DNA from 3 places in the Exiguobacterium sp. HSB13 genome. Region 1 is predicted to be linked to each of the others. Evidence: riboswitches for the same ligand, from Rfam matches in the RefSeq annotation. Region 1 holds a riboswitch; each other region holds the start of a gene.
What was found. A riboswitch is a leader RNA that binds a small molecule or an ion and turns the genes downstream of it on or off. The one in region 1 is predicted to bind thiamine pyrophosphate.
Positions count from the first base shown of each region.

Region 2: linked by a shared signal. The riboswitch ahead of ACZGCQ_RS02660 (thiamine phosphate synthase) and the one ahead of ACZGCQ_RS05150 (ECF transporter S component) in region 1 are both predicted to bind thiamine pyrophosphate.
Region 3: linked by a shared signal. The riboswitch ahead of tenA (thiaminase II) and the one ahead of ACZGCQ_RS05150 (ECF transporter S component) in region 1 are both predicted to bind thiamine pyrophosphate.

Region 1 covers NZ_JBUZOM010000001.1:951,755-955,913, reverse strand. Annotated here, with positions in the region: gene ACZGCQ_RS05160 (energy-coupling factor transporter transmembrane component T family protein) at 1-285, opposite strand, end outside; gene ACZGCQ_RS05155 (ABC transporter ATP-binding protein) at 257-1,786, opposite strand; gene ACZGCQ_RS05150 (ECF transporter S component) at 1,783-2,355, opposite strand; TPP riboswitch at 2,456-2,555, opposite strand; gene ACZGCQ_RS05145 (50S ribosomal protein L25/general stress protein Ctc) at 2,652-3,329, opposite strand; gene ACZGCQ_RS05140 (GNAT family N-acetyltransferase) at 3,621-4,159, opposite strand, start outside.
Region 2 covers NZ_JBUZOM010000001.1:516,920-521,078, reverse strand. Annotated here, with positions in the region: gene ACZGCQ_RS02675 (thiazole synthase) at 1-122, opposite strand, end outside; gene thiS (sulfur carrier protein ThiS) at 125-325, opposite strand; gene ACZGCQ_RS02665 (FAD-dependent oxidoreductase) at 322-1,266, opposite strand; gene ACZGCQ_RS02660 (thiamine phosphate synthase) at 1,263-1,856, opposite strand; TPP riboswitch at 1,939-2,041, opposite strand; gene nagZ (beta-N-acetylhexosaminidase) at 2,098-3,318, opposite strand; gene ACZGCQ_RS02650 (OsmC family protein) at 3,315-3,740, opposite strand; gene ACZGCQ_RS02645 (MFS transporter) at 3,931-4,159, shown strand, end outside.
Region 3 covers NZ_JBUZOM010000001.1:278,105-282,263, forward strand. Annotated here, with positions in the region: gene abc-f (ribosomal protection-like ABC-F family protein) at 1-273, opposite strand, end outside; gene ACZGCQ_RS01435 (DUF1002 domain-containing protein) at 553-1,434, opposite strand; TPP riboswitch at 1,628-1,734, shown strand; gene tenA (thiaminase II) at 1,808-2,503, shown strand; gene ACZGCQ_RS01445 (hypothetical protein) at 2,555-2,863, shown strand; gene ACZGCQ_RS01450 (glycoside hydrolase family 3 protein) at 2,894-4,159, opposite strand, start outside.

The sequences.
Region 1 (4,159 bases):
CGACGTGACATGAAACCAACCGAACGACCAGAGGGTATTCGTACCTTTGCCGAAAGCCGCCATCATCCAAAACGTTAGCAGGAACAACAGACTGTACGGCGCAAGGCGTTTTAAGAAATCCATCGGTGTCCATCCAGAGAGGAGTAGCAACGCGATAGCAAAACTTAGGAATACCAACGTCTTGATCCAGTCGTTCGTTGCGATTAGGGCAAACATGATCAAAAACAATCCGCTCCCCTTGATGACAGGATTGAGTTTAGCGAACGGTGACGCGTTCGTCTGCATTGCGCTTCACCTCCTGGAATTGGTACGAAAGCGGACGTTGTAGCTGACAGCGTTCGAGTAACGGAACGTCAGCGAACAACTCGTTCGGATACCCGTCAAAAGCAATCCGTCCTTGCTCCATGACGAGGACACGATTTGCGTACCGGGCGACGAGTTCCATATCATGCGTTGCCATGACGAGTGTCGTTCCGTTTTGTTGCTCCGTCAACAACTGCTCCATTAAACGCCGCGTCGTCAACCCGTCCTGTCCGAACGTCGGTTCATCGAGCAGTAACAAATCCTTCGTCTGCCCGAGTATCGTCGCGACGCTGAGTCGTCGTTGCTGCCCCGTACTGAGTGCTAGCGGTGACTGTTGTTTGACGGATGCAAGTTCCAGCCGTTCGAGCAATTTTGCGCGCTCATCACTCGTCGCTGCTCGGTGACTCCAGTCGATTTCCGCTTCGACTGTCAGCTTGAGAAACTGCAGATCCGGTTGTTGAAAGACATAGCCGACGTGCTCATAAAAGCGTCGCCGGGAGTAACGATGAGCCGGACGTTCCTGGAATCGATATGTTCCACGATGGGGGAGCAATCGACCGAGTGTTGCAAGTAACGTACTTTTTCCGGAGCCGTTTGCCCCGAGCAACATCACCCATTCTCCTGTCTGTAAGGAAAACGTCGCATCGGTCAGCGGATATGGTTGTTTCGATGACAATTCGTGAACACTTAACAAAGGAAGTCCCGTTGTAGTGATAGGAGGCGTGACATAGAGTCGTGCTGCTTGCGGTCCATCCGCTGGTAACGTCTCTAGCGTATACGGATACAAAGAGGGAACAGCGATGCCTTTTGATTGAAGCTCCGTATAAGCCTGTGGAAACAAATCCCGTGGGTGCGCGGTCTCAGTCACGGACCCGTCCTCGAGTAAGACGATCTGGTCGACGTATGGTAAACAGACATCGAGTTGGTGCTCAATCAAGACAATCGTTAAATCGTGTTCTTTCTGAATTCGAAAAATCAATTCCATCAACTCGTGTTGTCCGATCGGATCAATCTGAGCCGTTGGTTCATCAAGTAATAAGATTGTCGGCTCAAGTGCAAGGACCGCGGCAAGCGCTAGGCGCTGTTTCATCCCACCCGATAGACTTGCGATCGCTGTCGAGAAGGGGAGGGGGAGACCGACAAGTGTGAGTAAGCGTTCCATTCGTTCATCCATCTCCGCGTGTGGAATCGACCGGTTTTCTAAACTAAAGGCGATTTCCCGTCCGATCGTTTCCATGCAGAACTGTTCTTCTGGATTTTGGAATAAGACTCCGACCGAACCGGACCGGGTAACGGTTCCAGTTTGTTCGACTTCAATCGTCTCCGGTGTCAGTCCGGCTAAGGCATGAAGTAGTGTCGTCTTGCCACTCCCGCTTCGTCCAAGCAGAAGGGTCGTACCTTGCTCGATCGTTAGCGATACATGATCGAGCACCGGCTTCATCTGACCCGGATAGCGGATGCTGAGGTCGTCGACAGTAATCATGCGACTTCCCGTTTCGCACGTCCTGCTGCAAACCCGTTCAAGACACCGGTCGCAACAAGACGACGGACGAGAATCGCTGCGAGCAAGCCGCCGAGTAATGCACCACTGATCAATTGTAAGCCAGTTGTCGCAAGCAACGTCGTCGTCGTGTAGTAACCGAATCCGTTCGCGATCAGACTGTAGACGATACTACCAACTGCAGCACCGACGCCCGACAACATCAATGTCCAGGTATCATAACGGCGGTAACGTGTCATGGCGAAGACGAGTTCCGCACCAAGTCCTTGGCAGACCCCGATCAATAGAGCAGATAAGCCGAAGTGGCTTCCCGTAAACAGTTCGACGGTCGCCGCGACGACTTCTGCGATCAGGGCAGCACCTGGTTTTTGAATGATTGCTGCGACAAGCGGACTTGCGATGATCCAGATCCCAAACATCCAGTTGGCACCGACTGGTCCGAAGATTGCAGACATCGGTAACCAGAGTGTTGACCAACCGAGATAGATGACGCCGCAAGCCACGGCGAGCATCATCATGACCATGATTTCTTTCATCTTCCAGTGTTTCATCAAATACGTCCTCCTTTAAATGGGGGAGACGCCAAAAAAGACCGCCCTCCGTAAAAAAGAGAGCGGTCCTCAGAAAAACTGCGCGCAGCAGGAGTCATTGGATGTGATCGCTCCACTTTCCTACGCTAGTATGAACTAGATCAGGTTCGAAGGGTCCGAAGTGAATCGTCTCAGCCAAATGGGCTCCCCTAGTGGATATAGTGAATAGTTGATACGCTGTTCACTTTAGGCAATCCAGCGTCTATTGTCAAGACACAAAAAAACGATACGCCACGAAGGGCGTATCGCTGAACAACTTATTTGTTGTCTTCGTTCTCTTCTGTTGTTTCTTCTGAAGACTCTTCTGTTGCTTCCGCTTCGTTGTCTTCACCAGCTTCAGCTTGCGCCTCTGCTTCCGCTTCTTCGATTTCCTCAAGATCTTGTTCAAGCGTTGATTCGACGACAGCTGCGACTTGAATGTCGCCTTCTGTGACGATACGGAAATCTTTTTGTTCCGGAAGATCAGCTACAGAAATCGAATCACCGATTTCGAGGTTCGTGACGTCGACTTCGACGTTCTCTGGTAATTTATCTGGTGTTGCTGCAACTGTTACTTTAAAGAGTGTTTGTGATAGGAATCCACCGACTTTAGCGCCAGCTGCTTCCCCAACGAGTACGATGTCTGCTTCGACTTCTGTCTCTTCATCCATTTTGACGGCGATGAATTCGACGTGGTCGATTGTTGGTGTGAAGACATCCATATCACGACGGTTGATCAGAACGTTAACGTTCTTGCCATCTAATTTTAGTGAAATCAAGACGTTTTCACCGTTTTCACGGATAATCTTGATGAGTTCTTTTTCTTCGAATGCGATTGGCGTACTTTCCACTTTGTAACCATACACGACACCAAGAGCTTTTCCTTCATGACGTAATTGTTTACGGAGTGAGCGTGGACGTACCTCGCGTTTTTCGACTGTTAATTTAACTGACATGTTCATTTCCCCCTTGAATTTGGTATAGCCCTCAAAAGGTAATGAATGTAGGAGCAGGACAAGTCCTGAACAATTTAAATATGCTAAGACAATCGGTTTCAGACTCGCTTTGAATCTGACGCTTTCGTGACTTTGCATTTCTCTCCCAGGTCATTACGCTGATATTGAGAAACATGTGTGAGTAAGTCACCGGTTTGATGCGGTGCTATTGAGTTTATACCCCTATGTTTTAAATCCTCAAACCTCTTTTTTTATTTTTTTAAAGTCGAAAGACCTCCAAACCGCTTGAAATCAAGGGTTGAGAGGTCTTTCATTTTTCTCGTTTTTTAAGATGATGCGTTGGTTTTCACGGATCAAAACACGGACGAGACGTTCGATTTGCCGCATCGTCGTCTGTCCCATCGTCGAAATTTGAAGCCACTGATTGCGAACGAGATAGTCACTTTCATATTGAACGTGATAGCCCTGGATCCGGAGAGCATCTCCTAAGTCGGTTGCCGACGGATGGACAATCGTCAGGATTCCCGGCGCCTGTGCCTCTTGAGTCGCAAGAAGTTGAAAACCAGTCGCGCGAACGGCTTGTTCGAGATAGGTCATCTTGATTGCGGCTTGATCGAGATCGAGGGCATCCAGTGCTGCCTGACAAGCAAGTAACAGGTTCGAGGAACCGGAGAAAGCGACACCTTCCATATAGAGCCCGAGATCCAGATAACGTGGAATACGCGGAGAAGGTAGGATGCTGTCTGCATGCCCGATGAACGCAAGACCCGGTAATCCGCCAATCGCTTTTCCGGAGACGGTCGTGACGAAGGTACAGCCAGCGTATGAGA
Region 2 (4,159 bases), 430 kb from region 1:
GCGAACGTCAAGATTTGTGAAGCAGACGCATCGATTGCTTCTTGCTGTACGGTAGCATCCGTATATTTTCCTGTACCGAGTAATAATCGTGATTCAAATGTCTTTTCTCCAATTTTCAGCATGTTTATCCTCCTCCTACGAAATGAACGATTTCAAATGTGTCATTGTTCCGAACGACTGTCTGACCATACGCCGCGCGATCGATGATTTGTCGATTCTGTTCGACGATGACGAGCTTTTCTCCTAAGCCGAGTTGCGTGAGCATGTCTTCAATCGTTTCAATCTGTTCGATCGTGTGGTCATTGCCGTTAATCGTAATGTTCATCGGACTTCCTCCTTCTGAATCAACCGTAATGTATTTACCAAGACTTCCGCTGTCGCCGGTGCGAGTAAGATGCCATGCCGATGATGCCCTGTCGCTAGAAAGATCCGACGGGATGAATCGGCGACTCCGATATATGGTAAGCCGGACGCCGTTTGTGGTCGTACACCGGACCAGACTTCTTCGATGACCGCGTCACGAATCGGTGGATACAGTCGTTCTGCTGCTTGAAGCAGTGACGTGATCCCAGCGACACTGACACCGACCGTCTCGTCGCACGGCAATTCGGTCGCACCGATCAAAATTCGTCCGTCTGCTTTCGGTACGAGATAGACAGCGTCGTCAAACAGGATCGAGCGTAACGGCTGACCCGCGAGACGAACGGCGAGACATTCCCCTTTGACCCCATATGTGGCGATTGAAATACCAGCTGTATCGAGCAAGGCTTGCGACCCGCGTCCGGCAGCGACCGTCACCGTTCGTCCGGTCCATGTTCCCACGTTCGACTCGATCCTGATGAAGTCATCGCTCTCTTCGATGCATGCAACATCTACTTTTTCTTCGATTGGTACCCCACGCTTTCGTAAGGCATATATCAATGCAGTCGTCAGTCGTCGTGGATCGATTTGACCGACCGCCGGAAACAGATGCTCGCGCCCTTTACGTTTCAACAAAAACGGTTGTTCCCGGTACCCACAATCGATGCCAGTCTCACGCTCGAGGCGACGAGCAAGCAGCGGATACAGACGACGACTTCGCGCGGCAAGTACATGCAATTCCTCTCTGAGCTCGATGTCCGTCGCGAGCATACCGGCAGCCGCGCGACTCGTTCCTTGACCACCTGCTCCACGTTCTAGTACGACGACGGATTCATTCTGACAGGCGAGACCGTAAGCAAGCGTCAAACCGATGACTCCACCGCCGATGATGATGTGATCCGTCATACCCGTACCCCCTGGTAACTCAGAATGGCGGCGAGCGGATCCGTTTGACCGAGAATACCCGATAAGACGGCAATTCCGGTTGCACCGGTCGCTGCAATTTCAGGAATACGATCTGGGGTGATCCCACCAATCGCGATGACTGGTTTCGTCGTGAAGGTGACGACTTGCTTCAAGGCGTCAATCCCCCGCGGTGGCACGTCCGGCTTCGACGCTGTCGGATAAATATGACCGTACAGCAGGCGGTCGACTCCTTCCGCTTCTGCTGCCAGTGCCTCTGCTAGTGAATGGACCGATTTCCCGATGACGAGATTCGGAAAATGACGTCGCACATCACGGACACGCAAGGACCGGCGCGTCAACTGCACACCGATGCCTGCGACATGGGCGACATCGACCCGGTCATGGACCGTTAACTGCTCAGGCGAATACCCTTGCGCAAGGAGCGCGTCGATTAGATCAAGCAATTCTGCTGCCGACAAGTTCGATTCTCGTAGATGCAGCTGATCCGTATAAGGTTGAAGGGATTGAAAGGTCTTTATTTCGTCAAGCGGATGGATGGATCCCGTCGAAATCAGATGTAAACGCATCATGTTCTTCCTTTCCATACGAAAAAGGACCACTCCCAATGTTGAAGGGAGTGGTCCGAAAATGCGCTGAAGCGCTAAGGATATCTAGGGTTTCGAGCCACTTCCCTCCGCTAGTACGAACTAGATCAGGTTCAAAGGGTCCGGATACTTCCGTCTCAGTCTGCTGGGAGACTCCCCTAGTGTCTTTTCGTGTTTAATTGGCTTGCCCCATTAGTCTAGCATGAGTCGCTTCGCTTCGCTAGTCCTAGTTGAGCGCTTCCACTTGCTGAATCAGTTCCGATTTCGTTGGTCGCTGTTGCTCTTGGCTGTCGGCATACGTCTGCTTCAGCTTCAGGATGCGCATTACTTTGGCATCGAGCATCTCCGGCGTCAGCGTTTTGTCTTTGACGGCTTGCATCACTTCAGCATGGACCTTTGTGTAAGCACCTGCCTCTGAAAACATCGCCATATCAGCTCCGTTGACGAGCGACTGACGTGCCGCTTCTGCGAGACCATATTGTTTCGTGATCGCCCCCATGACGAGATCATCCGTGATGATGACACCGTTGAATCCGAGTTGTTGACGCAAGAGGTCAGTCAAGATCGGCTTTGAGAGCGAGGACGGATTCATATCGTCATACGCGGGATAGAGAATATGGGCGACCATCACCATCTCGGCGCCCTCTTGAATCGCTTCTTGGAACGGTAACAGCTCCGTCCGCTTCAATTCTTCCTTTGATGCCGTCACTTTCGGTAGCCCGACATGGGAATCGACACTCGTATTGCCGTGACCGGGAAAATGTTTGACGACCGGAATCGTTCCCGTCTCCTGCATCCCGTGCATCAGGGCCGTACCAAGCGTCGCGACGGTATTCGGATCAGCACTTAACGCACGGTCGCCGATGATCGGATTGTTCGGATTACTGTTGACGTCAAGGACCGGCGCGAAGTCCATGTTGAAGCCATAAAAACGTGACAAATGTCCGAGCGTACGTCCGACATCTTCCATTTTCACTTCATCTGCTCCTTGCGCCATCCGTTGACTCGTCGGTAGACGTAATCGTTGATCCGGTACCCGGCTGACGCGTCCGCCTTCTTCATCAATCCCGACGAACGCATACGGTTTTTGGTTCGTCTCTTGAATCGCACGCGTGAACGTCAAGAGTTGCTCTTCCGACGTAATGTTTCCGCCGAGCAATAAGACCCCGCCAATCGCATGCGTCTGTAACAATTTTCGGTCAGCTGCTGAAAGTTCCGTGCCGGCGACTCCGATGTAGAGCAGTTGATCGATCTTTTCTGACGTCGACATCGCTTTAAGTTGCTGCTTTAATCGTGCTTGTTGTCGTTCCTCTTTCGTTGGTTCAGGTTTCGGTTTCTTTTCTTCTGTCGGTTGCTTCGTTTCCGGTTGTGATGGTTTCGTTGGTTCCGTCGTCTCCTGCGCACACCCTGCAAGCAACAGACAACCGATCAGTACGGTTTTCTTCACAAAGGATCCTCGCTTCGCACACCATTGATCGAATAATAAACGGAAATCTCAGCGTTCAGGGATTGCGAGACCGAACAATATTTATCCTTTGATAACGAGATGGCGCGACGGACCTTATCTTCCGGGAGATCACCTTCGAGCCGGTAATGAATCGAGATCGACGTAAAACGCCGCGGATGGTCCTCTGCCCGTTCTCCTTCGATATCCATTTCGAAATGGGTGATCGTCAAGCGCATCTTCTCTAAAATCGAGACGATATCAATTCCTGTACAGCCGGCAACGGCATGTAGCAGCAGTTCAGTCGGTCGTGGCGCTTGGTTTTCGCCACCGTTTTCGGGTGCTGCGTCCATCGCCAGATGATGCCCTGATTCCGTCTGTCCACTAAACCCCATCTGTTTGTTCCATGTCACTGTCGCTTGCATCGTTTCCACTCCTTTATAAGTAGTCTTCTTCTGTAGTATACGCAAAAAACAGCAAGCCTGGAAATTCACACGCTATTTCGAATAATGGTTCTTTTCCCGAAATCTCGCTTTGCGATACCCGACGAAATCGTTTCATGCTATCCTGTTACTCATAGTTTCGCGCGCAAGCGCTAGAATTGAGGAATCATCCATGTCACCTACTACTCGTTTAAGTCGACGCGATTGGCTCTTGATCGCCACGTTGTCGCTCCTGACGTTCGTTCTCGGAACAAGCGAATTCGTCATCGTCGGGATCCTCGCTGAAATCTCCTCAGCCCTTGATATCACGATCGCAACAGCGGGTACACTCGTCTCAGCCTTTGCCATCTCCTTTGCAATCGGTACACCGATCGTCATGTCGCTAACCGGTCACCTGGAAC
Region 3 (4,159 bases), 670 kb from region 1:
TGCAAACGCTGTCCAAAGGACGTCGAGTCCGGTCATCGTCTCACTATAAACAGGAAGTTGTTCCAAGTAGCCGATCGTCAAACCGCTCTTTTGATAGATGACACCACCGTCCGGTTGCTCGAGGCGAGCAAGCAAGCGGAGTAATGTCGTTTTGCCACTCCCGTTTCGTCCAATCAGACCGACGCGGTCGTGTTCGTTTAAGAAGAGGGAAACGTCCGCTAAGATCGTCTCGCCTCCGAATTGTTTAGTCAGGTGTTGAATGTCGCAAATCATCATAATCAATTGTTCCTTTCGCGCGCATCAAAAAAAGGAGAGCGCAAACAGCACTCTCCCTAACGTGTGAAAGATGCGCTTTGCTGTATTTTTCATTCATGAAGTTCTAAAAAAGGACAGACGGGTGCCTTAGAACGCCATTCCATGAAAAATCGCGCGCAACAGATACAATTGTTCCATCAACCAGTGTTTGCACGCGGCAAAGTCCATCTTTTCACACCACCTTTCGTTTCAGATACATCTAGTCTACTACTATTTTTTCAGTTGCGGAAGTCTGAATTATTTGAACACGCCAGCAATCGAGCTGAAGAAGTCACTTAACCCATCGAATAATTTAGCGAAGAATCCTTTTGTCTCTTCTGAGGTTGCGAACGCGTGGATGTCTTGTCCCGCATTTTTCAATCCACTCTCGATTTGTCCCCAGTTGATGTTCGCTTGCTCCATTTGATTGAACAGATTCGTCAACCGGTCCATTTGTGCGTCAGACAACTGGATATTGTTATTTTGAATGACTTGGACGATCAGGTTTTCGATCTCGACTTTGGTTTCCGGTTTTTGATTGGCGATCTCAGCCTTGATCTCATTCATCAAGTCAGCGACCTTATCCGTGCCGACCGTTTTCCCGACGTCTGATGTGACTGATAATTCTTGCTGTGCTAGATCCTTGCGTTCGTCACTTAACTTAATTCCGGTCTCGGCAGAAGTTTGATCGTACGCTTTCATAATTCCCGTCAGGGCCGATGTCCCGGTGACCTTGTAGGGAGAAGTGATCGTGATGTCGGCATCTTTGACACCTGCTGTGACGAGAGCGTTGAGATACATATCCTTTGTCACCCATGTGATATTCTCCGTCGAGACGGAGAGTCCATCGCCTTTTTCCGTCAGTTCGATCTTAGCCGACGAATACATATTGCCACCTTTTTGCGACTGTGGAATGTTTTTCCCGAGATATTTTTCTTCGTCTGCAGAAGTTGCGATGATCGGCGTGATGCCTTCCGGTGCATTGAGACGGGAAAGCACCCATGCTTTATCCTTTGCCCCGAGCGACTCCCCGAGTGTGATGATCGTCTGATCGACGACTTGTTCGGCAGATGCGGCTGTCGGAAGTAAAAGAGCAGAAGCGATAACGGCTGATGCCATGATTTTTGTTGGTGTATGCATAATGAAGTCCTCCAATTGTAAGTAACAGAATGAATTATAGTATCAGGTACTAAAGTTAGTGTACGGGAACGATGTCTGTTCGGAATCGGTCTGCAGATGGAGACGGCATCCGTCTTCTGACACTCCATAGTATAGCGAAAAGGGGACAACTTGACTTCCGTTTTCAGCATGCTATAGTGAATTTGAATCGAATAATGACCACTAGGGGAGTCAGTAGGCTGACTGAGACGAACGAAGACGTTCGGACCCTTTGAACCTGATTAAGTTCGTACTTACGGAGGGAAGTGGCGTCAAGTCTTGTTCTTCTTGCGCCATGCCCGTGTGTTTCGGGGTGGTGTTTTTTCGTTTCATACCAAACGAGGAGGATGAGATCATGACATTTACACAAGAAATCAAACAAGCGGCACAAGCGTATTGGGATAGTAGTTTTACGCACCCATTCGTTCAAGGAATCGGAGAGGGGACGTTACCGCTCTCGAAATTCCGGCATTACGTCATGCAAGATGCCTACTACTTAAAACACTTTGCGAAGATACAGGCGAGAGCAGCGTCAAAAGCAGACGACTTCGCGACAATCGCGACGCTTGCCGAGCACGCGACTTCAACTTACGAGGCAGAACTAAGTTTACATCAATCATTTTTTGAGCCGCTCGGTATTACGGCAGCAGACCTTGAAGCATTCGAACCGGCACCGACAGCATATGCGTACGTCTCGCACATGCATCATGCAAGCGAAGGGACACTCGGTGAGACGATTGCTGCCATCTTGCCATGTTACTGGTTGTATTACGAAGTCGGGCAACAATTACTGACATGTACACCGGAAGAAAAAATCTATCAGCAATGGATCGACACGTATAGCTCGGAATGGTTTGAAAAGGTCGTCCTTGAACAGATTGCAAGGCTTGATGCGCTGGCGGAGCAAGCGAGCCCGACGGAACGCGAGCGGATGAAACGTCATTTCGTGACGAGTTGTTACTATGAGTTACTCTTCTGGCATATGGGGTGGACGGAAGAGACGTTTGCGTCGGTTTACGAAACGATTCCGGCACGAGCAGTATCTTCTTGAATCGCTAGATGGTAGAATTAGGAATACCATCTAGCGAAAGTAGGGATTGGAATGGAAATCATCGTCATCGCACTCGTGATCCTCGCGGCCTATGTCGTGCAACAGGTGCTCGGAAAAGTAAAAGTGAGATTTGTTGGGTACATCATTCCCATCTTGATGGCGGTGTACGGAACATATGCTACGATTCAGAATTTTCAGGGGTTGCTTCAGTTCGGTTTTACAACGGGGAGAACTATCGCGACTGTCCTGGTCGTCGTCCTCTACGCTTCGTTGACTTATTCACTTCATCGTGTCTACGAGCGTGCGAAAGCAGAAGCCGAATCTGCATATCCATCATTAAAAGACCGAGGCATCCTTTAAGGAGCTTCGGTCTTTTGGTGTATCACGTCATCATTTCTTCCAGTTTTTAAAGCCGTCACCGAATTTAAGATGCAGTTGATCGGTAAAGACACCGTTCTGAAAGACTGGTACATCAACGGGTAAAGTGCCTTGCGGTTTGAACGTTCCGAAGATCGCTCGGATACCTGCCGGAAGGTTCGGTCCCGCTGATTTCAGATTGCCTGCTTCAGAGTCTGGACCGTTCGGATCCCCTTTAAAACCATAGACGAGGACGTGTGCCGGTGCATCCGGTTGAACGGCGACATCATATGGATTACGGAGACTGAGTAGGACGGATGGTGTGTCTGTTTGTTTCGCATAGCGGAAGATCGAAGCCGGAATCGCTTGTTCTGGTGAGGTAGGCAGTAGTTTAGCACTCGTATTGACGTTTGAGCCGACGATGATGTAATCTGCTACATCAATTTGTGCCCGTAGTGTCGGGTTTTGGTCGAGCGGTAGCGTAGTAGCCGAGTAATTCGCTGTCGTCACACGCCAGTTCCGATTCTTCGGTAGGGAAGCAATCGTCTTTTTCATGCTGTCCGTCTGATCCGCCGCAGGGGCGATCACAAGGACGTTGGCATTCTTTTTCGGTTTGAATGGTAATGTCCGCTGATCATTTTTCACGAGTGTGACGGCGGCTTCCGTCATCGCACGTTCTTTTGCTTTATGCTCTGGACTACCGACGATTTGGTTCGCTTGCGCGATTTTTTCAGCTAGTGATGTCGTGTCAGTCGTACCGTTCCAAATTCCGCGCTCTGCCTTCAGCGTCAGAATCCGTTCAACCGACTGATCGATCCGTTCCTCTGAAAGGCGACCGTCTTTGACCGCCGCAATCACGTCCTTGAAAATCTGGTCGAGCTTTTCGACATCTTGCTCGGAACGAAGAATCGTCGGCATGAGCGCGATGTCGACACCGGCGTCAAACGTCTTTAAGACGGCTTCTGATTCCGTGAAGTTATCAACGATCGCCTGCATGTTCAACGCGTCCGTGATGACGATGCCATCGTAACCGAGTTTTTCGCGTAGCACACCGGTGATGACGTCATCCGACAACGTAGCAGGTAAAGGGAAGGTACCGCTTTTCGACGTGACGACTTCAGGTTCGATTTGTGGCATTCCGATGTGTCCCGTCATGATCATATCGATATCTTCAGCAATGGCTCGTTTGAATGGAACGAGCTCGACTTGTTCTAGCTCCTGCAGGGATCGGTCAACGATCGGCAAGCCATAATGGGAATCGGTCGCCGTATCGCCGTGACCCGGGAAGTGCTTGGCGGT